Regions from separate parts of the Bacillus sp. FDAARGOS_235 genome, predicted to be linked through region 4. Evidence: riboswitches for the same ligand, from Rfam matches in the RefSeq annotation. Region 4 holds a riboswitch; each other region holds the start of a gene.
What was found. A riboswitch is a leader RNA that binds a small molecule or an ion and turns the genes downstream of it on or off. The one in region 4 is predicted to bind lysine.
Positions count from the first base shown of each region.

Region 1: it holds a riboswitch for lysine, as region 4 does, so the genes downstream of both, A6J74_RS12525 (amino acid permease) here and A6J74_RS08040 (aspartate kinase) in region 4, are expected to answer to the same signal.
Region 2: it holds a riboswitch for lysine, as region 4 does, so the genes downstream of both, lysA (diaminopimelate decarboxylase) here and A6J74_RS08040 (aspartate kinase) in region 4, are expected to answer to the same signal.
Region 3: it holds a riboswitch for lysine, as region 4 does, so the genes downstream of both, A6J74_RS29505 (amino acid permease) here and A6J74_RS08040 (aspartate kinase) in region 4, are expected to answer to the same signal.

Region 1 is NZ_CP020437.2:2,067,464-2,075,105, forward strand. Features, by position in the region: gene A6J74_RS12500 (ABC transporter ATP-binding protein) at 1-351, opposite strand, end outside; gene gapN (NADP-dependent glyceraldehyde-3-phosphate dehydrogenase) at 997-2,436, shown strand; gene racE (glutamate racemase) at 2,477-3,304, opposite strand; lysine riboswitch at 3,505-3,686, shown strand; gene A6J74_RS12525 (amino acid permease) at 3,833-5,257, shown strand; gene A6J74_RS12530 (ABC transporter permease) at 5,318-6,517, shown strand; gene A6J74_RS12535 (type 1 glutamine amidotransferase domain-containing protein) at 6,785-7,300, shown strand; gene A6J74_RS12540 (hypothetical protein) at 7,567-7,642, shown strand, end outside.
Region 2 is NZ_CP020437.2:1,566,877-1,574,518, reverse strand. Features, by position in the region: gene A6J74_RS09715 (LTA synthase family protein) at 1-1,770, opposite strand, end outside; gene A6J74_RS09710 (DUF3888 domain-containing protein) at 2,033-2,428, shown strand; lysine riboswitch at 2,518-2,699, shown strand; gene lysA (diaminopimelate decarboxylase) at 2,880-4,196, shown strand; SAM riboswitch class I at 4,360-4,468, shown strand; gene A6J74_RS09700 (YezD family protein) at 4,541-4,684, shown strand; gene A6J74_RS09695 (phosphoadenylyl-sulfate reductase) at 4,771-5,475, shown strand; gene sat (sulfate adenylyltransferase) at 5,514-6,650, shown strand; gene cysC (adenylyl-sulfate kinase) at 6,663-7,274, shown strand; gene A6J74_RS09680 (nitrite/sulfite reductase) at 7,367-7,642, shown strand, end outside.
Region 3 is NZ_CP020437.2:5,253,954-5,261,595, reverse strand. Features, by position in the region: gene A6J74_RS29520 (VOC family protein) at 1-796, opposite strand, end outside; gene A6J74_RS29515 (sulfite exporter TauE/SafE family protein) at 896-1,906, shown strand; gene A6J74_RS29510 (GNAT family N-acetyltransferase) at 1,947-2,396, opposite strand; lysine riboswitch at 2,783-2,975, shown strand; gene A6J74_RS29505 (amino acid permease) at 3,088-4,554, shown strand; gene A6J74_RS29500 (iron-sulfur cluster biosynthesis family protein) at 4,667-4,972, shown strand; gene A6J74_RS29495 (DNA alkylation repair protein) at 5,006-5,776, shown strand; gene A6J74_RS29490 (DUF2716 domain-containing protein) at 5,857-6,348, opposite strand; gene A6J74_RS29485 (class I SAM-dependent methyltransferase) at 6,546-7,307, shown strand; gene A6J74_RS29480 (NUDIX hydrolase) at 7,484-7,642, opposite strand, start outside.
Region 4 is NZ_CP020437.2:1,255,250-1,262,891, reverse strand. Features, by position in the region: gene asnA (aspartate--ammonia ligase) at 1-750, shown strand, start outside; gene A6J74_RS08045 (helix-turn-helix domain-containing protein) at 900-1,349, shown strand; gene A6J74_RS08040 (aspartate kinase) at 1,540-2,769, opposite strand; lysine riboswitch at 2,971-3,157, opposite strand; gene A6J74_RS08030 (DoxX-like family protein) at 3,350-4,270, shown strand; gene A6J74_RS08025 (DUF4166 domain-containing protein) at 4,263-4,874, shown strand; gene A6J74_RS08020 (YndJ family protein) at 4,880-6,505, shown strand; gene A6J74_RS08015 (8-oxo-dGTP diphosphatase) at 6,534-7,019, opposite strand; gene A6J74_RS08010 (MFS transporter) at 7,159-7,642, shown strand, end outside.

The DNA of each region.
Region 1 (7,642 bases), 810 kb from region 4:
TAAATCGCCAGTACGATTTTTTTGATAAAACGTCGGTGTCATCTTGAGTAAATGCCCCATAAATTTCGAGCGCATCGTCTTCTCAAGTACGAACGCACCTCCAAATAATTGATGCTGCCAAACAAAAGTAAGGCCATATCCAACTATCGTAACTCCTATTAAAATAAGAATAGACTCCATAATTGCTGCATTCGTTAACGTTCCTGTTTTTATATTATCAATCGTAACCCCTAGTACTTTTGGGGGAATAACTTCAACTATATTTACAATTAAAAGCGCACCAATTGCGATACTATATCTCTTCCAATGCTCTTTAAAAAACCATCTTAACTTTAGTAATACTGAAAACAATGTAACCTCTCCCTTCTCGTTTTCGTTTCACTCTCATTTCTTTATCCGCTATCCAAACCAATCACATTTACATTTCGTAACCCATACAATCTCATCACATTTTTCCACCTTCCAAATTTCAGTTTTATAGTAACCATACAAAGTATGGAAACAAGCAAATTGGACAAAAAAAAGCATACCGTCGCTTGACGATATGCACAAGAATGCATAAAAGCGTACGTTACGATATACGCAACGTACGCTTTTTATAAGACAAAAATGCCCTATATATCCGTACGGGTTGCGTAATGATATGAATGTTTTCTGTTATTTAACAGAGCTAAGCCCATTACATTTACGATTACAATCATTACGCACACCCCTTTCATTTATTTTCCATTTATTATCTTACAACTATATTGAGTATTCTGTCAATTGTTTTTTTCGTTATAGAGTAAGATAGTCTTTTATCACAAAAAAATGAAGAATGGTTCATAACACGATAAATAAGTTAGAAATAAGGGAATCTTCTGTAAGAAAGGGCATACAAAATAAAAAAAGAATAAGAAATCGTTTTCACAAACATTTCATTTGAAAAATATTATCAAACCCCCTACAATCACCTTATACTCACTCTTACAAGTTGCTATTTTAGGAGGACTAATCATGACAACTAGCAATACGTACAAATTTTATTTAAACGGAGAATGGAGAGAAAGCTCTTCAGGACAAACAATCGACATTCCATCTCCATACTTACACGAAGTAATTGGTCAAGTACAAGCAATTACTCGCGGAGAAGTAGATGAAGCAATTGCATCTGCAAAAGAAGCTCAAAAATCATGGGCTGAAGCTTCTCTACAAGATCGCGCAAAATATTTATATAAATGGGCTGATGAGCTCGTAAATATGCAAGATGAAATTGCCGATATTATTATGAAAGAAGTCGGTAAAGGATATAAAGATGCGAAGAAAGAAGTTGTTCGTACAGCTGACTTCATTCGTTACACAATTGAAGAAGCTTTACATATGCACGGAGAAAGCATGATGGGCGATAGCTTCCCTGGCGGAACAAAATCAAAACTTGCGATTATCCAACGCGCACCACTTGGTGTTGTATTAGCAATCGCACCGTTTAACTACCCAGTAAACTTATCTGCTGCAAAACTTGCACCAGCATTAATTATGGGTAACGCTGTTATTTTCAAACCAGCAACTCAAGGTGCAATTAGCGGTATTAAAATGGTGGAAGCACTTCATAAAGCTGGCCTTCCAAAAGGTCTTGTAAACGTAGCTACAGGACGCGGTTCTGTAATTGGTGACTACTTAGTAGAACACGAAGGTATCAATATGGTATCGTTCACAGGTGGTACAAACACAGGTAAACATTTAGCGAAAAAAGCTGCAATGATTCCACTTGTATTAGAACTTGGTGGGAAAGACCCTGGTATCGTTCGTGAAGATGCTGACTTACAAGATGCTGCAAACCATATCGTAAGCGGTGCATTCTCTTACTCTGGTCAACGTTGTACAGCTATTAAACGTGTACTTGTACACGAAAACGTAGCAGACGAGCTTGTTGACTTAGTAAAAGCGCAAGTAGCTGAACTATCAGTTGGATCTCCAGAACAAGACAGCACAATCGTTCCATTAATTGACGATAAATCTGCTGACTTCGTTCAAGGTTTAGTTGACGATGCTGTTGAAAAAGGTGCAACAATCGTTATCGGTAACAAACGTGAGCGTAACTTAATTTACCCAACATTAATCGACCACGTAACAGAAGAAATGAAAGTTGCTTGGGAAGAGCCATTCGGCCCAATCCTTCCAATCATCCGCGTTTCTTCAGATGAGCAAGCAATTGAAATTGCTAACAAATCAGAGTTCGGCTTACAAGCAAGTGTCTTCACAAAAGACATTAACAAAGCATTTGCAATTGCTAACAAAATCGAAACTGGTTCTGTTCAAATTAACGGACGCACAGAGCGCGGACCTGATCACTTCCCATTCATCGGTGTAAAAGGTTCAGGTATGGGCGCACAAGGTATTCGTAAGAGCCTTGAGTCTATGACACGTGAAAAAGTAACTGTATTGAACTTAGTTTAATCTTATATAGAAGCTGATCTAGTTTTAGATCAGCTTCTTTTTATTTCACGAGTTGTTTTTCCATAGGTAAATTCACACATTCTACAGAAATTTCATATCCTAGCCAACGCTCAGCAATATGTTCAAATGATAAAACAGAGCCTGTTGTAAAAAATCGATGCTTCGGATTCAAATTGTCAGACAGGATTCCTTTGTGCTGTAAAATTGTGCTTAATTCTATCGCTGTTTCTTCTGCAGAACTAATAATCGTTACATCTTCTCCTAGTTCCTTTTTTATATAGGACTCTAAAAGTGGATAATGCGTACACCCAAGAATTAACGTATCTATATCTTCTTTCGTTAATGGCAGTAAAGCTTGTTTCACTTGCTGCGTTACATATGCTGTATCTTCTAATTGATTTTCTACAACTGTAGCTAAAGTCGGGCACGCGTGACTATGCACTTCCAAATATGTATCAAGCTCGTGTAATGCTTTTTCGTACATATTAGACTGTATCGTACCTACAGTTCCAATTACTCCGATTTCCCCTTTCTTTGTCACTTTAATTGCCGCTCTTGCTCCCGGATGTATAACGCCAATAACCGGAATAGACAGTGCTTCTTGCAGCGCAGTCAATGCAGCAGCTGCAGCAGTATTACATGCTACCACTAGCGCTTTTAACGGAAACTGTTTGAGGAACTCAACCATTTCAAATACGAAAGATTGTACCTCTTCTACACTTCTTGGCCCATACGGACAACGCTCATTATCACCAATATAATAAATGCTCTCTTTAGGCAATTGTCTTATAATTTCACTCGCAACTGTTAATCCCCCAACTCCCGAATCTAGCACACCTATTACTGAATGTTTATGACATACAGACATATACTTCATCCCCTTCTCAATCTTCTAGCGTCAATAACATTTATTATATTATGAAAATTCAATATTACATAATAATCCCTCTCTCTTTTAATCACAAACTCTTCTCTATAATCTGATTATTACTATATCCATTGACGTATAAAAATACATTTGTTACTCTTAAATACGTTAATTTAATATTTAAATCCTCATTCGTATCTCGGTGAGGTAGAGGTTGCAGTCATTAAGAGTATCATTTCAGGAGATGTAGTGGCATTGATGAAGAAATGGGAAAGGAATGATTGCCGAAGTAAGTCGTGTCCACCATGCACACTTGCTGGGTCTGCATTTAATAAGTGCAGAACTGTCACAAACGTTTCGTTTGTGGAGAGCTATCGAGAGGTATGTCGTGGGTTTCTTATAAGATAGAAAGCATGTAGCGGCAGATTACGTGCTTTTTTTGTTTTGTTTGGGACTTCTCTTCTCTAATCGGAAGACATACATATCTCCTCGCTTGACTTGGTTATACTAACTTTGGAGGTATTTTCTATGCAACAAAAAAAATGGGGCTTTTGGGTACTAACAGCTTTCGTTGTCGGTAATATGGTTGGCGCTGGGATTTTCATGGTGCCAAGTACATTGGCACAAACAGCAAGCCCACTCGGTGTCACTTTAGCTTGGTTAACAACAGGGTTTGGTGTTTTAATGCTAGCTCTTGTTTTCGGTAATTTAGCAATTCGTCGTCCTGATTTAACGACAGGACCACAAAGTCATGCATATGCTTTATTCTCAACACCAAAAAAGAAAAAAATGGCTGGTTTCAGTATGGTATGGGGATATTGGGTTGCAAACTGGGCAAGTAACGTTGCTATTATTACATCTTTCGCGGGATATTTATCACTCTTCTTCCCAATTATGAAAGATACACGACTACTATTTTCAATCGGTTCGTTTAACATAGAAGTCGGAAAACTAATTACATTTACGATTTGTTCCATCTTACTTTGGGGAACTCATATTATATTAACTAATGGTGTAAGCGGAGCTGGAAAGCTAAACTTCTTAGCAACAACAACGAAAGTGACTGGATTCCTTTTATTTATCGTCGTTACGTTATTTGCATTCGAAGCTTCTAAGTTTGGACAATGGTACACACCGATGATCGATAAATCAGGTGTATCACATGGTCTTCTTTCACAAGTAAATTTAGCCGCTCTTACAACGCTTTGGGCGTTTATCGGAATTGAATCAGCCGTTCTTTTATCAAACCGGGCTGTTTCTCCAAAAACGGTAAAACGGGCAACAGTTGCGGGATTACTTATTACAGTTGCAATTTACTTAGGAATTACAATTTTAACAATGGGTGTCCTTCACGTTGATACATTACAAGCTTCTGAACGTCCGTTAGCAGATGCACTAAATGCTGCAATGGGTCATGGCGGCGGGAAACTGATGGCATTACTTGCTCTTACTTCCCTATTCGGTTCTATCTTAGGCTGGATTTTATTAAGCTCAGAAGTACCGTATCAAGCAGCAAAAGAAGGTTTCTTCCCTTCCTTCTTCACAAAAACAAATAAAAAAGGAAGTCCAATTTACTCATTACGATTAACAAACATTATGTCGCAAGTATTCTTATTCTCAACATTATCAGGAACTATTGCGGAAGCTTATACATTCGTTATTACCGTATCAACACTGGCCTACCTCATTCCATATCTCGTTTCACCGATCTTCCAGTTAAAATTAGTCGCAACTGGTGAAACGTATAAAAATGAAATGCGGGCAAGAATTACAGATGGTATAGTCGCAGTGATCGCACTTTGCTACGCACTATGGGTTATAAAAACCGGTGCATCCGATATAAAAACGTTCCTTCTCGGAATTGGTTTATTCGTAATTGGATTTGCTTTCTATCCATTAATGAATCGTGATCAGAAAAAAAATAACGAAAAGAAAAACGGGCAAGTTGCATAACGCAATTTGCTCGTTTTTTCTTTTGTAAAACATATATAATAGAACAAAGAGGTGAAAAACATGTCAATTGAATCACTATGGAGCAGTCGCTTCCAACAACATATGCAAAATATCATTACATACTTTGCACGTATGATTAACGGTTTATTATATAGCTTTATCTTTATTTCATGCGTTGGCGCATATTATTATGCTCAGTTTCTAAAAGCATCTCCTTCTAAAGGAATATCTCTCATACTCATAACGACCGTTCTTACATTTATTATAATGAGATGTCCCATTCGCACCTTTATTCAAAAACCTGATGCTGTCTATTTGCTTGCATTAGAAGAGAAACTAACATCTTATTTTAAAAAATCTCTTCTATATAATTACATCATTCAGATTTTCCCATTATTATTTACGTTCCTTATTCTCGTTCCGCTGGCTATGCAATCATTACAATTAACTGTACCGTTCTTATGTACAATCTTTATCGTTTTAATGATTACGAAAGCTTGGAACCTGTACATATATTGGATGTGGCGTGATAGCCATGAAAAAAACATATGGTTCATTATTCGTATTGCTTGTAACGTCCTAATCATTTACATGCTATTTTACTCGGCACATGTTCTCATATTAGGCGGATTGCTCTTACTACTTGCTTTCCTACTTCTATATACGAAAAAACAGCCTACAAAACGAATACCGTGGGATTACATAATCGAGCAAGAAGAAAAAATGGATGTTCGCTTTTATCAATTTGCTAGCATCTTTACTGATGTTCCGCAACTTAATAAGCAAGTAAACAAAAGAAAATGGCTTACAAATTGGATTGAACCTTTATTACATAAAAAACGAGCAACTTTCTTCTATTTACATACACTAGCATTTTTACGCGGGAATGATTATTTCGGTATATATATTCGCTTAGGGCTGATTGGTGCCTTCGCCTTATATTTTATACCAAACACATACGTAAAAGGCGCTATCGCATATATCGTCCTATATATGATTTCTATGCAGCTTCGTTCCCTCTGGAAATATTTTTTGGGAAATATTATTGTAGCATTGTATCCGATTGATACTGAAAAACGAATGAATCAATTTCTTCGCTTAATCTTTATATTACTAAGCATTCAACTCATTGTATTTTCGAGTGTTATACTCATTGCTACAGGTCAATTACTACATACCTTGATTATTATGATAATCGGGGTAATCTGGATTAAATTTATTATTGTACCAAAAACGAAGCAACGTGTTTCTTCGTTTTAACGAAAAGAATTATCTTAAAAGCCAAGGAGAAAATAAATTATCTCCTTGGCTTTTTTATTTTTCTTCCTCAAACAACCGATATTTTATGATTTTTACATACAAAAACGATAATACATGTTTACGTCCTAATAAAAAGGGTATTTATTAAATTAACAGGGCAAAGGAACTGGAGGGAATGAAAAAACATGAATTAAAGTTTCACTTTATAAAAGGCATTGCTCAAGGATGATTCTGGAACCGATACTATAATATAAGGAGCTGACTGCAATGAGTAAAAAAATTGCTATTTTAATAACGGATTATTTCGAGGATACAGAATACACAGAGCCAGTAGAAGCTTTTAAGCAAAAGGGATATGAATTAACAACTATTGAAATGGAAAAAGGTAAAACGGTACACGGTAAGCAAAGAAAAAGTGAAGTCGTAATTGATAAAAGTATTGATGATGTTTCCCCAGAGAACTTTGATGCCCTCTTCATACCGGGCGGATTTTCCCCAGATATACTTCGTGCAGATGAACGTTTTGTTCACTTTAGCAAAACATTTATGGATGCGGAAAAACCCGTTTTCGCTATTTGTCACGGACCTCAGCTACTCATCACTGCACAAACACTTGAAGGACGCGATGTGACTGGATATAAATCCATTGAGGTCGATTTGAAAAATGCTGGCGGAAACTTTCATGATAAAGAAGTAGTCGTATGCCAAAATCAGCTAGTCACAAGTAGACAACCGGAAGATATCCCCGCTTTTATTGAAGAATCGTTGCGTATATTAGGATAGCTACTTTGGTTAACCTCTTTTATTTGTATGAAAAACAAAATGTAATCAGTGGGGGATTTATTTCATCCCCCACTGATTATTAGTTCACACTAATCACGTGTTTATGGGCAACCCGACTCCCACAAATACACCTCTTATCTCACTCTAAAATTCCCAATCACTATTCATAGGCAGTTCTCATATAGTGAAAATGACTATATAATTCCTATCCATAAGTTAAATCATGATTTTACACATATATAAATACAAAAGATGGGAGCCTAACTATGAACAATACTCCACCTTCAACGCCCCCAAATCCAACGGAAACGAATAATAATGAAGTGAGCTTACAAACGTTAC
Region 2 (7,642 bases), 310 kb from region 4:
ATACGGCTGACATAGTGATATAGCAGCTTCTTCACCTGTATTTCGTTTATAGCACATGTTTTTTGTATAAACATAATCTTCCGAAACAAAACTACCATCACGCATTACCATAAGTGGATCTTTTTCTTTAATAAATAAGTCCGTTCCAAATTCAACGGATTGATTTGTTTTAATCCCAAGTAAATGAAGGAGCGTTGGTTTAATATCAAGTTGACCGGATACTTTAGAAATCGTTTTTCCTTCTTGACCTGGCACATGAATAATGAGAGGGACGCGTTGTAATTGCATAGAATCAAACGGTGTAATAGCGTCTTTCCCAAGGAACTGGGCCATAGCTGCGTTATGGTTTTCAGAAATACCGTAATGATCACCATAAATGACAATAACTGAATTATCATACAGTCCTTCATCTTTTAACTGTTTAATAAATAATTTAAGAGCTTCATCCGTGTAACGAACAGTTGGAAAGTAACGGTTTAAAACACCACTGTCCGAATTAAACTCATCAACATATTGATCTTCTGGATTTAGAAGAAATGGAAAATGGTTTGTTAAAGTGATAAATTTTGTATAGAACGGTTGCGGTAAAGATTTTAACTTTGGAATAGATTGTTCAAAGAACTCTTTATCTTTTAATCCCCAACCAACAGACATTTGTTCCGTACCTACGTAATCATTTAAATTAAAGTAACGGTCATAACCAAGCGCAGGATACATTACGTCACGATTCCAAAACGTTTTATCGTTTGAATGGAAGACAGCAGAAGAATATCCGTATTTCTTTAATTGTTCTGGTGTGGCAGTATACTCATTTGTTGCATGAGTAAAGAATACAGAACCACGGTCTAACGGATAAAGTGAATTTTCAACGATAAATTCAGCATCAGAAGTTTTACCTTGTCCCGTTTGATGATAGAAGTTATCGAAATAAAAACTATCTTTAATAAATTCATTTAAAAATGGAGTAATTTCTTTTCCATTTATTTTTTTATTAATAACAAAACTTTGTGTAGATTCCATTGAAATTAAAATTACATTTTTACCTTTTGCAGCTCCAAATAAGTTTTTATCAACTTGCTTATCTTTTGCATCTGTATAGTTTTTAATTTCAGAGAATCCGTCGCCACTTGCGAATACACGTTCAGCCGAAGACTTAGATTGAAGCGTAATATCAAATAGATGATATGTGTATAACCCTAAATTTTTCACGACAGTTTGACGGTCAAATGAGCGTGAGAACATTTGTGGCTTATAAATAACTGAAACAACAATTTGTAGTGCTAATAACGCAGTTACACCGCTAAAGAAAGTTCTCTTCTCAGATCGTGAAAGTGGTGTTTTATCACCAAATGATGGGAATTTACGTGAAATAAACATTAAAATAATTGCATCTGCAAATAAAAGTAATGTTTTGTACGTAAAGAGCTCTTTTATGCTCGTCCCTAAATCAGCCATATTATTTGTTTGGAATAAAACCGGGAAGGTAACGAAATCGTTATAAAACCCATAAAACATTGCATTTCCAAATAAAATAAATGACAGTATAAAACTAATTCCAATTATAATTCGATTTCGATGCTTAGATGCAAATAAAGCTAAACCGAAAAATAAAAGTAACGCAGCTAGTGGATTAATAAACAGCATAAATTCTTCAAAGAAGTTATCAATTTTAATATCAAACGCTAGCTTGTACACAATATATGTTTTAATCCATAATAAAACGACTGCAACGAGTGCAAATCGTAATTTTGGAAACAGATGTTGTAGCATAATATACTCCTCTCCTAGAAAGCATGACAGTTCTTGCGAGCCGGTTTGATTAGCGCCTCACTTTATATATACGAACAGTCTTTTGTTATTATGATTATTATACTATGAGTATCATTATACGAAAATTAAAGAGGGTTGTGGGCTTTTTTTGCAACAATTGAGTAGAAAAAGAGAAGTAGGAGACAATAAAATAGAATTTCTATGCGCGATTATTGTAATTCATTAAACATAGAAAGTATCGCGTAATGGTGCGGAGGTTATAATGCGAAAATTATTTTATCTTATAATGTGCAGTATTTTTATACTCTTTGCTTCACCGAGTGTATCAGTAGCTCAGTATGATGCACCTCTTATGGAAGATGCACTTTATTCTGTTTTATTTCCGAAAATAAATAAAGCAATTGAAAAACAATATGGGAGTTTGAAACCTTATCAATGTCCTAAAATTATTAGTTTAAAAAAAGTGTATAGTGGTACATATTTATTTCAAACGGTTATTGAAGTGACGAAGTACGAACAGATTGGTGGGAAAATTGTTCCACCATTTGAAAAAGTAACTATTACGTTTAATAATGAAGAAGGCGAATGGGAAGTAACGAAGATAATAGTAAAGCGCTTACCAAATGATACGAAATTAAACTGTAAAAAAACAATATAAAAAATTGTTTGACAAATAAAATGGTCCTTTGGTATTGTTAATAGCAACAATTAGATGTTTGAAAATTAAATAGACTTACCTCATCTACTCTCAAAGGTAGAGGCCGCGATAGGAAAGAGTAAGCTATGGGAGATTTAGTGGAATCTGTGACCATGGGTTGAAAGGGACTATTGCCGAAATATAAGAATAACCACCTTATTCATATATTGGGACTGCATTGAATAAATGTAGTACTGTCATAAGATTTATTTTATGGAGAGCTATTTGGAGATGTTGATGCGGTTTCTTATTTTGAGAAGATAACAACTTGTTTATTTTTTCAATATATATTTTTCCTAATAAGAAACGCGTGTGAACATTGTTCCGCGCGTTTTTTGTCTATCTAAAAGCGTGCTGCAATGAATAGAAGATTGGGGTTATGAGTTTTAGAGGAAATAAGGGAGGAATTCAAATGTATTTACACGGCACAAGCCGAATCAATGGGCAAGGACACTTAGAAATTGGAGGGTGCGATACGACGCAGCTAGCAAAACAATACGGAACACCACTTTATGTATACGATGAAGAGTCTATTCGAGGGAAATGTCGTGCGTTTCATCGTGCTTTTAAAGAAAGTGGTTTCTCTTATCAAGTAGCATATGCAAGCAAGGCGTTCTTGTGCATGGAGATGTGCCGAGTAGCTCGTGAAGAGAACATGTCATTAGATGTTGTTTCGGGTGGGGAATTATATACTGCGCTCCAAGCAGGATTTCCAGCATCACGTATTCATTTTCATGGAAACAATAAAACAGAAGAAGAGATAGTGATGGCTCTTCAGGCGAATATCGGTTGTTTTGTAGTAGATAATTTCTTGGAATTAGAAGTTTTACACGATTTAGCAATGCAACATGGGAAATTTGTAAACATATTAATTCGTGTAACGCCTGGAGTAGAGGCGCACACACATGAATATATTACGACAGGCCAAGAGGATTCAAAATTTGGATTTGGCGTTTCAAATGGTCAAGCGATGCAGGCAATTGGGCTTGCTTTACAAAAATCAAATTATAATGTGTTAGGGATTCATTCACATATCGGATCACAAATATTTGAAACGGCTGGTTTTGTTCGAGCGATTGAAGTTCTTCGTAAATTTTTGGAAGAGGTGAGAGAGCAAACGAACTATGTAGTAAAAGTATTAAATGTAGGCGGAGGATTTGGAATACGCTATACAGAGTCAGATACACCATTAACTCTTGAGACATATGTGCGAGCTGTAACAAGTGCAGTGAGAGAACAATTTACAGTATGTGAATATCCATTGCCAGAAATATGGGTTGAACCAGGCCGTAGTATTGTAGGTGATGCGGGAACGACAATTTATACAGTTGGATCTGTGAAAGAAATTCCTGGCATTCGGAAATATGTATCCGTCGATGGTGGAATGACAGATAACTTAAGACCGGCTTTATATAGCGCTCGTTACGAAGCGATGTTAGCGAATCGAGGAAATGATGAGAATGAGGAACTCGTTTCAATTGCTGGGAAATGCTGTGAGAGTGGAGATATGCTAATTTGGGATATTAATCTACCGAAAGTTGCTTCTTCTGATTTACTAGCAATTTCTTGTACGGGAGCATATGGGTACTCGATGGCGAATAATTATAATCGAATTCGGAGACCAGCCGTCGTCTTTGCGAAAGGTGGCACATCGCAAATTGTTGTGGAACGTGAAACGTACGAAAATATCATTGGGAACGATCGCATACGTATTAAAGAGCTTGTTTAAATAAGGAAAAGGAGTTGTTCGAATGGGCAATTCCTTTTTATAAAGTGAAACTATAATCAGTGGGGGGGATTGCCCGCAAATAGCGGGATAAAATAAAATAATTAAAATATATCGGAAAACTAGGATTGAAAAAAATCAGAATTGTGATAAAATACAAATACAAAGCTTATCAAGAGAAGCGGAGGGAACTGGCCCGAAGAAGCTCGGCAACCTGCTTATAGAAAGCAAGGTGCTAAATCCAGCAAAATGGAATCCATTTTGAAAGATAAGGTAAAATATATTACCGAACAGTCTTTTCGAAATGGGAAAGATTTTTTTTATGAATAAAAAGGGGGGCTGTTCGCGTGAGCGTACGGGAACATTTTGATGAAGTATCTGAGAAAATTCAAGCGATGCTTGCTGATATGAAATATGGTTCAATTACAATTGTGGTGCAAGATGGAAAAGTAATTCAATTAGAGAAAAGTGAAAAAGTACGTTTAAAGTGAAAAGCGCTGACTAGAAAAACTAGAGGCGGTTTTAATCTATTTTAATAGATTAAAACCGTCTTTTTGCTTTTACAGGGGGAAAAAACATGTTGACGTATGAAACGTGGGAAGAAAATCGTGTTTCATTTTCAGAGGAAGATGAAACGAAAGGCGCGCTATCCGTATTAAGTTGGGCTTATAAAGAATATAAAGATGAAATTGTATACGCGTGTAGCTTCGGAGTGGAAGGCATGGTTTTACTGCATCTTATAAACCAAGTAAATCCATCTGCTAAAGTTGTATTTTTGGATACAAATGTTCATTTTCAAGAAACGTATGAATTAATTCAAAAAGTAAGAGAACGATTTCCTTCATTAAATATTATAGAAAAACAGCCGGAACTTACACTCGATGAACAAGCGAAGTTGCACGGTGAGAAACTATGGGAAAGCAATCCGAATCTCTGTTGTAAGATTAGGAAGATTTTGCCGTTAGAAAAATCACTTACAGAGGAAAAAGCGTGGATATCGGGCTTAAGAAGGGAACAATCAGAAACGCGTAAGCATACAAAGTTTATAAATCAAGATCATCGTTTTCAATCTATTAAAGTTTGTCCGCTTATTCATTGGACGTGGAAAGAAGTATGGCGATATGTATACAAACATAACTTGTCATACAACCCATTACATGATATTGGATATCCAAGTATCGGGTGTGAGAAGTGTACGTTACCTGTAGGTGCCGGTGGTGATTCAAGAGATGGTAGGTGGACCGGGAAAATGAAAACCGAATGCGGTCTTCATTACCAATAAGATGTATCTTGAAATAAAGCTAAGAGGGGATATAGAAAATGACTACAAGAAACGAATTAATAAACCGTGTAGATGAGACATACGACGTATCACAAATTGAAAAAGAAATTGAATTAGACAACATTGCATTAAGTGATTTAGAACTGCTAGCGACAGGGGGATATAGTCCGCTTACTGGTTTTTTAGGGAAAAAAGACTATGATTCGGTCGTAGAAACGCTTCGTTTAGCAGATGGAAGCGTATGGAGTATACCGATTACATTGCCAGTAACAGAAGAAGTAGCAGAGGGACTGAAAGCTGGAGAGGAAGTAAAACTTGTTAATGATAGAAATATATATGGTGTCATTCAAATAGAAGATATTTTTGCACCTGATAAAGAAAAAGAAGCTTTACTTGTATATAAAACGACGGATGAGGCTCATCCAGGCGTGAAAAAATTATATGAACGACCAGATGTTTATGTTGGAGGAGCTATTACGCTTATAAAACGCTTGGAAAATAAGCAATTTCCTTCTTATCATTTAGACCCAATTGAAACGAGAGAAGAATTTAAAAAACGTGGCTGGAAAACAGTAGTTGGATTTCAAACGAGAAATCCGGTACATCGTGCCCATGAGTATATTCAAAAATCTGCTCTTGAAATTGTAGATGGTCTCTTTTTAAATCCGCTCGTTGGGGAAACAAAGTCAGATGATATTCCTGCTGATGTAAGGATGGAAAGCTACGAAGTGTTGCTTCAAAACTATTATCCGAAAAATCGTGTCTTTTTAGGTGTATTTCCTGCAGCGATGCGCTACGCAGGACCAAGGGAAGCGATATTTCATGCATTGGTAAGAAAGAATTTTGGGTGTACCCACTTTATTGTAGGACGTGATCATGCTGGGGTAGGAGACTATTACGGAACATACGAAGCGCAGGAAATCTTTACGAACTTTACAGTGGAAGAGTTAGGGATTACGCCGCTATTTTTTGAACATAGCTTTTACTGTACGAGATGTGAAGCGATGGCTTCAACGAAAACGTGTCCGCATGGAAAAGAGGACCGTGTCATTTTATCAGGTACAAAAGTAAGAGAAATGTTAAGAAATGGTGAGATTCCGCCAAGTACATTTAGTCGTAAAGAAGTAGTGGAAGTGTTAATTAAAGGTTTGAAAAAAGAAGTAGTAACAGAATAGGGAGAGAACGAGATGGATACGAATATTACTTGGCACACAGCTTCTGTTTCGAAAAATGAGAGAAGAGTGAAGAATGGGCATCATAGTTTTGTAATTTGGTTTACTGGTTTATCAGCTTCGGGTAAATCTACAGTAGCGAATGCGGTTGCTCGTAAACTATTTGAAAAGAATATTGGAAATTATGTGTTAGATGGGGATAATATTCGCCATGGTTTAAATAAAGACTTAGGTTTTTCTGAAAGTGATCGTATGGAGAATATAAGGCGTATTGGCGAAGTGGCGAAGCTATTTGTAGATCAAGGTACTGTTGTTCTTACAGCGTTCATTTCACCATTTCGAGTAGATCGAAAACAAGTTAGGGATCTATTAGCGGCAGATGAGTTTATAGAAGTGTTTGTAAAATGTCCAATTGAAGAGTGTGAAAAACGTGATCCAAAAGGGTTATACAAAAAAGCGAGACAAGGTGATATTAAAGATTTTACAGGTATTGATTCACCGTATGAGGAACCAGATCGAGCGGAATTAATTGTAGAAACGCACAAGTATTCTATTGAAGAATGTGCAGAACAAATCGTGAAGTACTTACAAGAGCGTAGTTTTGTCCCGTTGTTTGCTGGGAAGTAAAACGCCCACCTCAAAATTCGGCTGGAGCAGGCTGTAAATGCCCGATTGGTGAGGGTTGATTAAAGTTTCACTTTATATAGGGGGATTTAAAAATGAGTTATGAAAAAGTATGGGCCAATAATGAAAAATTAAATCAGACTGAGAAAAATAAATTAGCAAAAGATGGTTTGGAAATTTTTAATGATATTCCTTACTATGCGGAAAATGGATTCGAATCTATTCCGAAAGAAGAGTGGGACGCATTTAAATGGGCAGGATTGTATTTGCAAAGACCGAAAGAAGCTGGCTATTTTATGATGCGTGTAAATATTCCTTCAGGGATTATTACAAATGCGCAGGCGGAAGTGCTTGCTTCTATCGCTGAGGAT
Region 3 (7,642 bases), 1.3 Mb from region 4:
CATATATGTACAAACTACCTAACACTTCATACTCTCGTTTATTCTCCCCTTTAAACTCCACTGCAAAAGGATATTCACCATTCCTAATCAAGTGTTCTTTCACTAGCCCTTCCCCAATCGGTTCACAAAACTGTACATGAATGTCACCAAACGCTACACTTTGGCACTCAGCATTCCATTTTTCATTTTTTGTGACTGAACTTGCAGTTAGCCCCATTACTTCTTTCCACTTTCGCACTGTGTCTCGAACATTTTTCACTGCATAATGGATCACTTCAATGTGTTGCACTTTGTTTTTATGTTCCGTGATCGTCCCTATGTTGCGTAAGTCGTTTCTTCTTTCTTCATCGGTTTCATTCCACTGTATAAAAAAAGGTAATCTCGGCCCGCTTTCTTCTTGCTTTACAAATAACATTTTCCATTCTAAAAGCCGACCATCTTTTCTCATACGTTTCCCTTCAAATGGTCCTATTGTTTGTAAACCGTATTTACTAAATTTATCTGCTAATTCTTCAATGGCATCTGTTCGAATTGCAATTTGTAGCATTCCTTCTCCATTTTGTAATTTCACCACCGTTTCTTGTACTAATGGATTTTCTGCTTCTTTCGCTTTTTCTTCATGCTGCACAGCTAAAAATTCTATGTATGATAAATCAAAATAACATAAACTATTCCAAGTTCCCCAAGTAGTATGCTCTCCGCCTAATACAGTATGAAATCCACTCGCTTGCATTTGTTTTGCTGCTTCCTTCGGTGTACAAGGCACTGCGTGAACGAGATGATCAAATCGTAACATAGTCCTTCTCCCCTTTCTCTCCATCCTTTTATTGTATATTTTATTTTTCTTTCATTCAATTCAAAAAACTTCAAAACCCAGTTGATTTATATGATTAATATGTATTATAATGAAACAAATTTAATTATTGCTGATTGGAAAAACCAAAGGCACTTTTCTCATACGGGAAAAGTGCTTTTTTCATTTATTATTACAGGGGGATTATTTATGCAGAAATTAATTGTCTTTGCTATTATTGGATTTTTCGCTCAATTGATTGATGGGGCACTTGGAATGGCGTATGGGGTAACATCTACCTCACTATTATTAATGTTTGGTATTGCACCAGCTGTAGCATCCGCATCTGTTCACTTAGCTGAAGTCGTTACAACCGCAGCTTCTGGTGCATCGCACATCAAATTTGGAAACGTTGATAAATATACAGTTTCCAGATTAACATTACCCGGAGCAATTGGGGCATTTGTTGGGGCATGTTTTTTAAGTAATTTACCTGGCGATGTGATTAAACCGTACATTTCAATATTTTTATTCACTTTAGGCGTTTATATTTTATTACGATTCATTATTCAAAAACAAATTGTTACTTCCAAAAAGCGTATGTCTGCCAAACAACTTGTGCCACTCGGCTTATTCGCTGGATTCGTCGATTCAACTGGTGGCGGTGGCTGGGGTCCAATTACGACACCTGTACTGCTAGCAAGAGGAAATGAAGCTAGAAAAGTTATTGGATCTGTAGATACGAGTGAGTTTCCTGTTTCGCTCGCTGCAACAATTGGTTTCTTCATCTCACTTGGCTGGGAACAAGTAAGCTGGGTTTGGGTATTCGCCTTAATGCTTGGCGGTATTGTCGCAGCTCCAATTGCCGCATGGTTAGTACGTATCGTTCCACCTCATTTACTTGGGGTATTAGTTGGTGGCCTTATTATCTTTACGAATATTCGTACACTACTTACAACATTTAAAGTGGATCCAACTATTATTTCACTTTCTTACGTGGCAGTTGGTCTTGTCGTTATTATTTCTATTTTCATTGCTGTCCGTAATCATTCCAATCGTTCTAACCCATCAACAGGCGGCTATCCGAAAGATCAAAAACAAATGCTACCATAATGATAAAAAATGCCGCTCGAACTATATCGAGCGGTATTTTTTATTTTTCTATTTTCCAATTAATCATCGTATCTGTTGTATCTACTCTCTTCATATGTAATTTCTCTAATACACGAATCGAACTAGCATTTTCAAGGAGTGTCTCCGCAATAATTGTATCTACCTTTCCTGTCTGGAAAGCCCACTTTATTAATTCATCTACAGATTCTGTAGCATACCCTTTATTCCAATATTTCTCAATAAAACCGTAACCAATTTCTACTGTACGTTTCTCGTTCGGTTTCCCTTTAAATCCTATATCCCCTAGTACGATGTCATCTTCTTTTCGAATGACATACCACGCACCCCAAGGTAATAAAGCTGCGTCTTGTTTTACACTTTCTACATGCCCTGCAATATGCGGGCCGCTATTGTATCCTTGATTCTTCGCAATCTGAACCCATTCTTCCGTACACGGGATAATATGTAATCTTTCTGTTTCTAATTTCATAACGATGTCCCCTTTTTAATTAAACAGTACTTCAATTTTACTACAAAAAAGAAAGAATATTCAATCTTTTAATTTGCACATATGTTTTTTCTTTAGAACAAAATAAAAGAAGTGATACCCTTCAATCGTTATGTCGAATTATATTTTCTGAATTTTCTTTTAATTTTAAAGGGTTTTTCATTATTTTTTGCGAAACATTTGTATAACAATTTTTTCTTTGTTTATTGCTACATAATAGTAGGTTCGGGTGGAGTTATGCAAGCGTTTCCTATACAATAACCGATATTTTTTGACTTTTCCTAACAAAATTCCTTGCAATATATTCAGAAACTCATTACAATTGCCATATGTTAAATATCTTAGCAATATATAAATCCTCATCAATCCGATGAGGTAGAGGTTGCGACTTTTAAAAGTAAAACGGACGAGACACAGAGAATGTCACTGACTCCGTTTGAAAGGAAAAGTTGCCGAAGTTTGTATTTCTTCTCTGGAAGTATGAGCTGGGGCTGTCTCCGAAAGGAACAGAACTGTCACGTTTACAAAATTACCGTGTAAACGTGGGGTGCTATCTTAACGGAAGGGTATGATGGGGTGGTTATTTGTGAAACGTTCCGCCTAATTCCTTTGGCGGTTTTTTGTATTTTTCTCCCCCGCTCCTTCCTAACCTACAAGAAAAGGAGTGTTGAACATGAATAGCGCAACAAATCAATCTACCTCTAAAACGCAAACTACACAAGGACAAGGTGAATTAAAACGCGGATTAAAATCTCGTCACCTTACGATGATTTCTCTCGGTGGTACAATCGGTACCGGACTATTTCTTGCCAGCGGTGGTGTAATCCATTCAGCTGGTCCTGGCGGTGCACTAATCGCATACGCCGCAATTGGAATTATGGTGTATTTCTTAATGACAAGCTTAGCTGAACTTGCAGCTTACATGCCTGTTACTGGATCTTTTAGCACGTATGCAACAAAATTTGTTGATCCATCACTTGGCTTTGCACTTGGATGGAACTATTGGTATAACTGGGCGATTACAATTGCGGCAGAACTAGCGGCCGTAACATTAATTATGAAATTTTGGTTCCCTGATACCCCTTCCCTCATTTGGAGTGGATTATGCTTAGCTATTATTTTTCTCTTAAACTATTTATCTGTTAAAGGTTTTGGTGAATCTGAATATTGGTTCGCACTTATTAAAGTAGTTACTATTATTATCTTCTTAGTTGTCGGCTTCATGATGATTTTTGGAATTATGGGCGGCGAATCTGTCGGCTTTAAAAACTTCACTGTTGCAGATGCTCCATTTAACGGCGGTATCATGGCAATTATCGGTGTATTTATGGCTGCTGGTTTCTCCTTCCAAGGAACTGAATTATTAGGTGTAGCTGCTGGTGAAACGTCTGATCCAGAACGCAATATCCCAAAAGCAATTCGTTCGATCTTTTGGCGCATTCTTTTATTCTATATCCTTGCAATTCTCGTTATCGGTTTATTAATTCCTTATACAACTGAAAGTCTTGCAGCAAGTGATGTTACAGTAAGTCCATTTACACTTGTATTTGAAAAAGCAGGCGTTGCCTTTGCTGCTTCTGTTATGAACGCTGTTATTTTAACGGCAGTTTTATCTGCTGGTAACTCTGGCATGTACGCATCAACTCGTATGCTTTGGGATTTAGCTCGTCAAGGAAAAGCACCGAAGTTTTTAGGCAAATTAGATAGCCGTGGTGTACCTGTTAACGCTCTAATCGCAACATCAGTAGTTGGTAGCGTCGCTTTCATCGCTTCTTTATTCGGTGACGGTGTTGTATATATTTGGTTATTAAACGCTTCTGGTATGTCTGGCTTTATCGCATGGGTTGGTATTGCAATTAGTCATTACCGCTTCCGTAAAGCATATATCGCACAAGGAAAAGATTTAAAAGACTTACCATATAGAGCAAAATGGTTCCCATTCGGTCCAATCTTCGCATTTACACTTTGCGTCATCGTAATTTTAGGACAAAACTACGGCGCATTTATGGGTGAATCAATCGATTGGAACGGCGTACTCGTTTCTTACATAGGTTTACCGCTCTTCTTAGTACTATGGTTAGGATATAAATTTACAAAGAAAACAAAAGTGATTCCACTTGATAAATGTGAACTAAAATAAAGTAGAGCGAGCAAACAATTTTGTTTGCTCGTTTTTTTTACAATTCTCTTTACTTCCCTATTTCTTTTGTTTTTGCAATAATAAAAGAAATAAAAATAAAGGTTGGGATACAATGAACATTCGTATTACTGATGAAGCAAAGGCAGCTATACATAGATTAGAACGTGCAGATAAAAAGATCATTCGCATTAGAGGAACAATGACAAACTCTTGTAGCATTTTCGTTGATGTTGATTTAGTTTGGGATACATACAATGCAGATGATATTGTATATGAGGATGAAATGCTTATTGTACAAATGGAATCATTCACGAAAGATTACACTGGTGATACAGTGAAACTTGATTATAAGACGACTGGTTTTAGTATTACGACTCCTAGTGAGACGTTAGTTTATGGATTGTCGATTAAAAAATAAAAATTATTTTCAACTGACCAATGAGGTGGAAAAATGGGTAAATACGTTCCATTAAAATTTTTATTTAATGATGAATTAGCAGAAAAAATGGCTGATTCTATTTGTAAACACGATTCTACTTTCTCTAAAAAAAACTTTATAGCCTCCGTAACATGTAAAGTTGAAGGTTTAGAGTTAAAGCAACGGATTGAAGTAATAGCAGATGAATTACACAATGCTTTACAAAAAGATTTTAATGAAGCAATACATATATTACTGAAAACATTGGGACCAGAAAATACAACAGAAGTAGGTACATTTACAAACGGCTATATGTACATGCCTATCGCAAAATACGTTGAAAAATATGGGCTTAACGATTTTGACTCCTCATTCCATGCAATGTATGAAATAACAAAAAGGAATACTGCTGAATATGCCATTCGGCCTTTTCTTGAAACGTACCATGAAGACACACTAAATATTTTACAACAGTGGATTCATGACGAAAACAGCCACATTAGGAGACTAATTTCTGAAGGTACAAGACCAAGACTTCCTTGGGCAAAAAAAACAGGAGCTCTAAAAGGTAACTTTAAGAACAATTTACAGCTTCTTGAACCATTAATGAATGACCCTTCTAAGTATGTTCAAAAATCTGTAGCCAATCATATTAACGATATTACGAAGGAAGATAAAGAACTCGTTTTTCAATGGTTGCAGCAATTACGTGATAAACAGCATCCTGTTAACCCTTGGATTATAAAACATGGGTTAAGAACGGTGATAAAAAATGGTACTTTACCAAAAGATTTTTATTTTTAAGTATTTTTAAATGAAAACGGCCAAAACAAAAACGCTTATGCTTCAAGAATGAAGTATAAGCGTTTTTTCTCTTTAAAACATTATCCCTGCCTTAAAATATTTTGAAACATTTCCGGTTTATTTTGTTTAAAACTCTCTATTATTTCTTTTCCAAATATCGTTATACTCTTCTCCCAAGGATGGCCTAAATACCCCCACTTAAAGTCTTTCTGAATAAAGAAATAGTAATCACCATTCGGAAATATTGGTATACGCCACTCATAAAATTCATTTCTTTCAAACTCTAAGTGTGGATTTACCCAATAACACTCATGTTGCCAATCTAGTGCCATCATATATTCATTCAATGCTGTATTCTCTTTGAAAACTTTTAATGCTTTTTCTTCAAGTTCATCATATACATTTAAATCTACCGATTCTCCAAAATAATGAGAGATGTCATATGTGATAAACGGTCCTGGTACTTTAAACGATGGAAATATTGAAACACTTGGTGAAAATTCATAGTCACTATATACTTTATCCCAAATTCGATCGTACTCTTTATCTGTAAACTCAATCCAATTTTCCATTAAATATCTACCTTCTCTTTATATTTCAAAGGAATTCCACTCAAAAATCCCGAATATATAAATAATCATTCTCGCAAGGAGCGAATTTATATGCATCTATTCGAACACGAAACGTAAATCCGTTTCACTTTTATAAGAGGTCCTCCTTTTTACTTTTCTCATCATATCATTCATTTACAAAATAGGAGGGTACAATTATGAAACGTGATCCATTATTTTTAACTTTATTAGACAGTGCAAATACAAATTTTAGCGGCTGGGATTTTTCTTTCATTTCAGAAACGGGTCGAATGAAAAGTGAGCCTTTATCGTGGTCGTACGGTAGCACTGCTTTCCAGCTTATACAACACGCAAAATCAATGCTAGATATGGGCACTGGCGGTGGAGAGCTTTTATCTATGTTACAACCGTTCCCGCCAACTATTTATGCTACTGAGGGCTACGCTCCAAACGTGCCAATTTCCCGAAAGAAATTAGAGCCTTTAGGGGTTATTGTTGTAGAAGTAAAGGATGATGCTGCCCTACCGCTTCAAGATGCTCAATTTGATTTAATTGTGAACCAACATGAATCCTATGCTGCTTCTGAGGTAAACCGAATCCTTTCTCCTAATGGAATATTTCTTACACAACAAGCTGGTGGTCTTGATTGCGCAGAACTTAATAAGCAGTTTGGCACACCACTAAATAGCGAATTTGCAAGTTGGTCACTCGAAACTGCCTGTAATGAGCTAAAGGAAAATGGATTTACTATTTTAGATGCAAAGGAAGAATTCCCTCTTCAACGCTTTTATGATATTGGCGCTATCGTCTATTATTTAAAAGCGATTCCGTGGCAAACTCCTGATTTTACTGTCGAAAGGTATTATGAGGAATTATATCGCATACATGAGATTATGTTGCAAAAAGGCTATTTTGATGTGAAGCAACATCGCTTTATCATTAAAGCGATTCGCAACTAATCATGGAGCATACGAAAACAAAAAGAGATGGATATGCCATCTCTTTTTTGTTTTAATTTAAGTAACGAAAGTTTGTGTTACAACTTTGGCTAATAAAGTATATTTTTTCAGCATGTAATCACCTAACATATATATTTTTTCAACTAAAGTATAAGTGTAGTTTTTCATCCTATCTTCTATTGAGAAACGAGTTGTTTTTCATATCGTTTGTTCGCATCATCTTCTGTCAAAAATGCAGTTGTGTAATTAATAATATTCCGGTTATCGTACGTGAATATATGCTCTAACATATTTTCTTCTGTTAATATTAGCGGTAAGTATTTTGGTAAATTACT
Region 4 (7,642 bases):
AAACGATTTGCACTACATGAATATGGATATGAAGCTGGTGAAGGTTTATATACAAACATGAACGCGATTCGTCGTGATGAAGAACTTGATGCAACACATTCCATTTACGTCGACCAATGGGATTGGGAAAAAATCGTTCAAAAAGAATGGCGCACTGTAGATTACTTACAAGAAACAGTACGGACAATTTATGGAATATTCAAAGATTTGGAAGATCACTTATTTGAAAAATATCCGTTCCTTGGAAAGTATTTACCAGAAGAAGTTGTTTTCATTACTTCCCAAGAGCTAGAAGATAAATATCCAGAATTAACGCCGAAAGACCGTGAACATGCAATTGCAAAAGAACACGGTGCAGTCTTCATTATCGGAATTGGTGATGCACTTCGTTCAGGTGAAAAGCATGACGGACGCGCAGCCGATTATGATGATTGGAAATTAAACGGTGACATTTTATTCTGGCACCCAGTATTACAAGCTTCATTCGAATTATCATCAATGGGAATTCGTGTTGATAGTAAATCACTTGATGAACAGTTAACAAAAACGGGTGATGATTTCAAACGTGAGTATGATTTCCATAAAGGTATTTTAGAAGATGTACTACCATTAACAATTGGTGGTGGTATTGGACAATCAAGAATGTGCATGTACTTTTTACGCAAAGCACATATCGGTGAAGTTCAATCTTCTGTATGGCCTGACGATTTACGTGAAGCTTGTAAGAAAGAAAACATTCATCTGTTTTAATTAATATAAGTGAGAGGGAGAGTAGCTTGAAAATAGAGTTACTCTCCCTTTTTTTATTGTGTAAACTAGTGGTTTACAGTGCGTGTTACTAATAGTTTCTTTCTTTTTTATCTCCCTTTATGTAATAATTTGCTAAAGGAGGGGACGTTATGAGTATAGGAGAACAGCTAAAAAAACTAAGAGAATCAAAGGAGTTTTCGCAAGAGGATGTTGCTAAAAAAATTGGTGTGACGAGGCAAGCGGTTTATAAGTGGGAAAATGATAAAAGTTACCCTGACATTGATAATTTAATTTTACTGAGCGAAATGTACAACGTTACGCTAGATGAGTTAATAAAAGGGAATCAAAGCTTTAAAGAGAAAATACATATTGATGAAGAAGAGGCGGATTTTGAGAAAAAGAATGAGTTTGGTTTTTATATTGGATGTGGTTTGCTCATTATGAGTGCGTTCATTGAGTATGAAAAAATACAGGTGGTTGTATTAGGAATTGCACTATTCATGATGGTCTTTTACTCGGATGTGAAGAAAATTATTTTCAATGAATATAGATCATTTTTTCAAGGGAAAGAGAGAAACGATATGTGTGATAAGAAGTAAGAAGAGTCAACTATATTTCCTAGGAAAGAGTTTAAAGAATAATTTCATTGTTTTATAATGATTTTTGGATATCGATAATATATTAAAAAGCTGTTTGCGTAGAGTCTTGAAATCTATGCAAACAGCTTTTTATTTATATAGGAAAGAAATAGATTAATATGTTTTTGTAAGTTGCAATAAAAATATTAAATTAGCTCATTTGCACTAAAGGCTCAATTTTCGCCATAAATGATTGATGAAGTGCTTCCACACCTGTTACTAAATGAAGGCGGTCAATAACGACAGACACTTTAATTTCAGATGTACTTACCATTTTAATATGAATATCTTCTTCTTTTAAAGTAGTGAACATATTCGCAGCAACACCTGGATTAGATACCATACCAGATCCTACAATTGATACTTTTGCTAAATGATTTTCATGTTCTACAGACTCATAGTGAAGATCTTCTTGGTTCTGTTCCAATACTTCTAGTGTTTCTTGTAAGTCATTAGAATGGATAGAGAAGGAAAGATGAACAGTTCCTTCATTTGTAATACTTTGAATAATAATATCTACATTAATATGTGCGTTAGCTAACGTAGAGAAAATTATTGAAAGTGAACCTTGTTCCAATCCTTTCACTGTGACACGTGTAATATTATCTTCAAAAGCAATACCTTTAACGATTGATTGTTGTTCCATGTTACATTCTCCTTTTACAATTGTTCCGTTTTCTTGTTCCATACTTGAGCGAACTTCTAAAACGACATGATGATTTTTGGCAAATTCAACAGCACGTGGATGTAATACGCCGGCGCCGAGGTTTGCCAGTTCTAACATTTCATCATAAGAAATTTCATCTAATTTGTAAGCTGTCTTTACAACTCGTGGATCCGTCGTGTATACGCCTGTTACATCCGTATAAATATCACATTTTTTCGCTTTTAGTGCCGCTGCTAATGCAACAGCTGTCGTATCAGAGCCACCACGTCCAAGCGTTGTAATTTCATTTTTTTCACTGATTCCTTGGAAACCAGCTACGATAACAATCGTGCCTTCAGTAAGATAAGACTGAATACGCTCAACGTTAATGTCAGTAATCCGTGCACTACTGTGTACAGATTCTGTCGTAATACCAGCTTGCCATCCTGTTAATGAAATTGCGTTATAACCTTTTGCTTGTAGTACCATTGTTAATAATGAAATAGTTACTTGTTCTCCTGTAGATAGAAGCATATCCATTTCACGTTTACTCGGATTTTCCGCAATAGCGTTAGCAAGTGCTACAAGTTCATCTGTGCTTTTCCCCATTGCTGAAACGACAGAGACGATACTATGTCCTCGTTCATATTCTTCAATAATTAAATTTGCCACATGTTGAATGCGCTCAACACTTCCGACAGAAGTACCACCAAATTTTTGTACAATCGTTTCCATTACGAATTCCTTCTTTCGTCCATTTTTAAGAATAGATTAGGACATATATAAATCCCAATATTCCTGTAGTTACCAGAGAGAAAAACAAAAAACACCATCTCAAATAAGTGAGGATGGTGCTGTTACAGGAAAAGGGAAACAGAAAACGGAGCTAATAAAAAAACCGCCAAAAAAGGAATACCATGAAAATGATATCTCTTTTTTGTAGATAGCTCTTCATACGTACATGTCTGTACATATGACAGTTCTGTTTCTATTCGAAAACAGCCCCAATTGATAAATGCAGAGAAATTTATCAATTTCGGCAACACTTCCTTTCATCCAATTTCATAGACATCTCTGTGTCTCCATTAGAATACTCATAAGTATTGCAACCTCTATCTCACGTTTTAGGCGAGAGTGTTTGATTTATGAAGTTGTTGGTAACATTTGTTTTATAATAATTTAAATTATTCAGGGAATCAAGTGTTTTATATGTATTTTCAAAATTCTTTCTTTTTAGAGATAAAGTTTGTGAAAAATGTAGCAAAATACATATATTACATGTACATTAAAAATATAGAGTGTAGGAGGTCGGAGTATGAAAAGAAAAAGGCCTATTTATGTTGCAACAGAAATGAAAACGACAATAGAGAAATTATGGGAATATACGCAAGAACCAGACCTACATACAGAATGGGATGCTCGTTTTACTGAAATTTCGTATTTAGAGAAAAAAGAGGGAGAACCACAGAAGTTTTTATATAAAACAAAGATAGGATTTGGGCTTGAAATAGGCGGAGAAGGGGAATCGATAGGTGAAATAAGAAAAGAAACTGGTGAACGGATTTCTTCTTTGAAATTTTGGACAGACAATACATTATCACTTATACGAATAGGGCGTGGTTATTGGAAGTATACACCGCATAAAGAGTGTATTCATTTTGAAACGCAATATGATTATGATACGAGATATGGTCGTATAGGAAATGTGATTGATTCATATATGTTTCGTCCATTATTAGGTTGGGCGACTGCTTGGAGTTTTGATGCTCTCAAATTATGGTTGGAAAAAGGTTTGCATCCTAGTTTGCTAATTAGAAGAACGATGACGTATTGGCTCGTTTGTTTTTTATTTGCTTTTGTATGGATATATCAAGGGATAGTGCCAAAACTACTGTTTACTCATTCAGAGGAAGTAAAGATGCTTTCTTTATTAATCGGTTCAAATGAAAGTAGTGTATGTATACTTAAAATAATTGGGGTGTTAGAAATAATTTTCGGTGTCGTATGGCTGTTGCCAATAATAAAACGAAAATTATTTATACTGCATATTATTGTATTACTAGTTTTAACGTTAGCGGCAGGATTTACGAATATCGCAAGCTTTACAGGGCCGTTTAATCCGATTACATTAAATGTTCTTCTAATGGGGTTATCAATTGTCGGTTATATAAATAGTTTCGATTTACCAAGCGCGAAAAATTGCAAGAGGGCGAGAAAGGGACAAGTGTATGGCTAATATGTATGAACGATTATTAGGGGATACCTATAAAAATCTTCATCCTGAATTGCAGAAGCGTTATGCGATTACAGAAGAGAATAGTTTTACAGGGGAAGGAAAGATGGATGAAATTTACGGTGGCTCTTTTTTCGTAAAATTTATATTGAAAATTGCATCGAAGTTTCGAATGTTTTTCTCGGAACGAGGAGAGGAAATTCCATTTACGATACAAAACATAGCTGAGCGAGATGAATATGGACAAGAATTAGTAAGGTGGAACCGTACTTTTTATTTTCATAATAAGAAAAGATATTTTAACGCAGTTATGCAATTGGATGAAAACGAAAATGAAATTGTAGATTATTTTGGCGAACCACATTTACTCGTTTCTACACTGCATTTTCATATCGATGAGTTAGGGGCAATGCATATTTCTTCAAAGGAACAATGGTTTTATATGTTTGGAAGAAAAATGCCGTTACCAAAATTTTTGTATGGTGAGGCAAAAATTGTTGAAAGTTATGATGAAACACTTAAGTGTTTTCGAATTCATGTACAAGTACGAAACCCGTTAATTGGTTCGCTTTTTTCATACAAGGGAACATTTGTAGAAAGGGAATAAACGATATGAAAAATATAATATTTGGGCTTGCTTGTTATGTTGTTTTTCTAATATGTGAGTGGTCGAATATAAATCCTGTTGAAGCAATTATATTATTATCTGTTTTATTATTTATACCGATGTCTTTTTGTATTATTGATAAAAGAACAAGAAATGGATCGTATTTATTATTTTATAAATTCGTATCGTTTTTATATCCAATCGCAGCAATTTGCGCAATGCTAGCTTTCGTCACAAATCACTATTTATTTGCGCTAGTTTGGTTTGTATATACAGGAATTGTTGCGTTATTTGGTGTAAGTAGATTGCTAGAAAGAGGATGGAAGCCGTTAGAGGAGACCGTCATAGATAGTGCGTTTATTTATTTGTTTTTAGGTGGTTTTTGGTTTTTTGCTTCAGTAGCAAAACTTTCAATTATGCATTTTAGCTCTGACATTGTTTTACTCACAGCTGCACATTTTCATTATTCGGCGTTTTTATTGCCATTATCAGCTGGTTTAATAGGGAGAAAAAGAGAAAAGAGAAGTAAAGTGTATGATGCTATTATGTTTATCATCATGATTTCACCTATGACAGTTGCAATAGGAATTACATATTTGAGGATATTTGAATTTTTTGCAGTTGTGATATATTTATGTGCTATTTATGGATATGGTATTTACGTTTGGAAAGCGAAATTTAATGCTATTCGTGCAAAGGTTCTCTTAATCATTTCGTCTAGTACGCTCATGGTTACAATTATGTTCTCACTCATATATTCATACGGAAATTTAAAACAAGTACTGACGATTACAATTGCTCAAATGGTTTGGATTCACGGTGTGGTAAATGGTATTGGAGTAGCATTACCAGCATTTGTAGGTTGGATGATTGAAAAGAGTGCTCCAAATTATAAGTACTATGGGAAACCAATGAGTAGATTAAGAGGAAGCGTGAGAATTGGTGGGACATTTTTACAGAATGGAAATTTAGTAGATAGTAAGGAATACAACGGTTTAGTTGATAAAATAAATGATTTTCATAGTGAGTCATTTGACGTGACGAAGGTTCCTTTAAGTATAATTCGTTTTTATGAAAATACAGCAGCGTATGAGTTACAATCGAATATTAAATGGGCTCGTTGGTTCCGTCCATTTGCATTTTGTTATACGAAAATGAGTAAACGAGTAGGACAAATACATTTAGGGATGGGCGATAAGTGGGAAACAATGTATGGTTCTATCATAGGTGTAAATGATGAGAAAGATGGGAGAGAGAATGTAAGGGCTTGGCTAAGGGAAAATGAAGCAGGAGAGTCTATTTTTTTGGCTCTGTATTCAAAACATACGCATAAGAACGAGACATATATGAATATTGCATTGCCTTTACCTTATTCGAATATGACAGGTATTTTAAAAGTATGTAATGATAGCAATGATTTAATCATTACTAGTAAGTTGAGAGAAAATAGTAAGGGAGATGAGGGGATTTATTTACATACTGGTTTCTTTACAATCCGTTTACCGTTAACAGAGATTTTTATCATTAAAGAGGGAAAGGGTCACATGCTAACTGCTCACCATAAAATGTGGATATTCGGAGTTAAGTTTTTAGAAATTGATTATGAGATTAAGAAAATAGAGGTGAAGTAAGAAAAGCTTGGAAGGATTCCAAGCTTTTTTACGTATGGGTAATTGTCATAGCGACTTGTTTATCTAAGTCTCGGTCCCAAACACGTTGAATTTCAAACGTACCTTTTTCAAAAAATAAAGGGAATCTTTCTTTAAACCAATCTTGCATAGGAAGATTGAGTGCTGTATCGATTGGCACCCATACTAATTCACCCTCAGGAGGATTAATAAGAAGCTCGCCTTCAAATGAGTCGGTCCAATAGTTGAATACCATATATCGAACATGCCCCTTAGGATTTACATATTCGTCTACCCCTTTAAAAGTTAAATTAGAAACGTGTAGTCCAGTTTCTTCTTTTACTTCTCGTATAGCAGCTTGGACGATACTTTCTGGAAAATCTACTTTTCCGCCAGGAGCTATATAGCCAGGAAAGCCTCGATGATTGGGACGTTTTAAAAGTAAAATTTCATTGTTACGCTGGATCATACACATTGTATAGATCTGGTGCTCGATGTTAGGTGAATTGGAAGGCATGACCATATTTTCTCCTTTGTATTTTTTTGATAATTTTACCATAAATATAGTAGTTTCATATTATAATTTAAAATAGAATATTAATATTTTTCAGATGTTTATTATAGAGTTTATAGTTAAGTGAAAAGAGGTGAGGAAAATGCAGGGAGAAATACAAACCAAAAAAGGTTTAGGATATGTCGGAAAATTACTGTTGCCAGTCAAAGTATCACGGCATTTTAAGTTTTTGTGGATTGGACAATTGCTTTCAACTTTAGGGAGTTCTATAACAATGGTTATTTTGCCAGTCGTTGTTTACTCACTAACTGGTTCAACAGTTGTAATGGGGATGACTATGGCAATGTATATGCTACCTAATATTCTTGCTTTACCGTTTGCAGGGTTAGTTGTAGATCGAATTGATCGAGTAAAATTAATGTTATTTACGGATATAATCCGCTGTATAGTAATGCTATTACTTGCATCACTTATATTTACGGATTTGTTAACGATTAGGCTGTTATATGTCCTCGTTGCCGTATATGGACTTATGGAAGGGATATTTCAGCCAGCATATTCTGCTGTGAGGGCGAAAGTATTCGTACCTGAAATTCGCAATGCAGCTAATGCATTAACGCAAATGA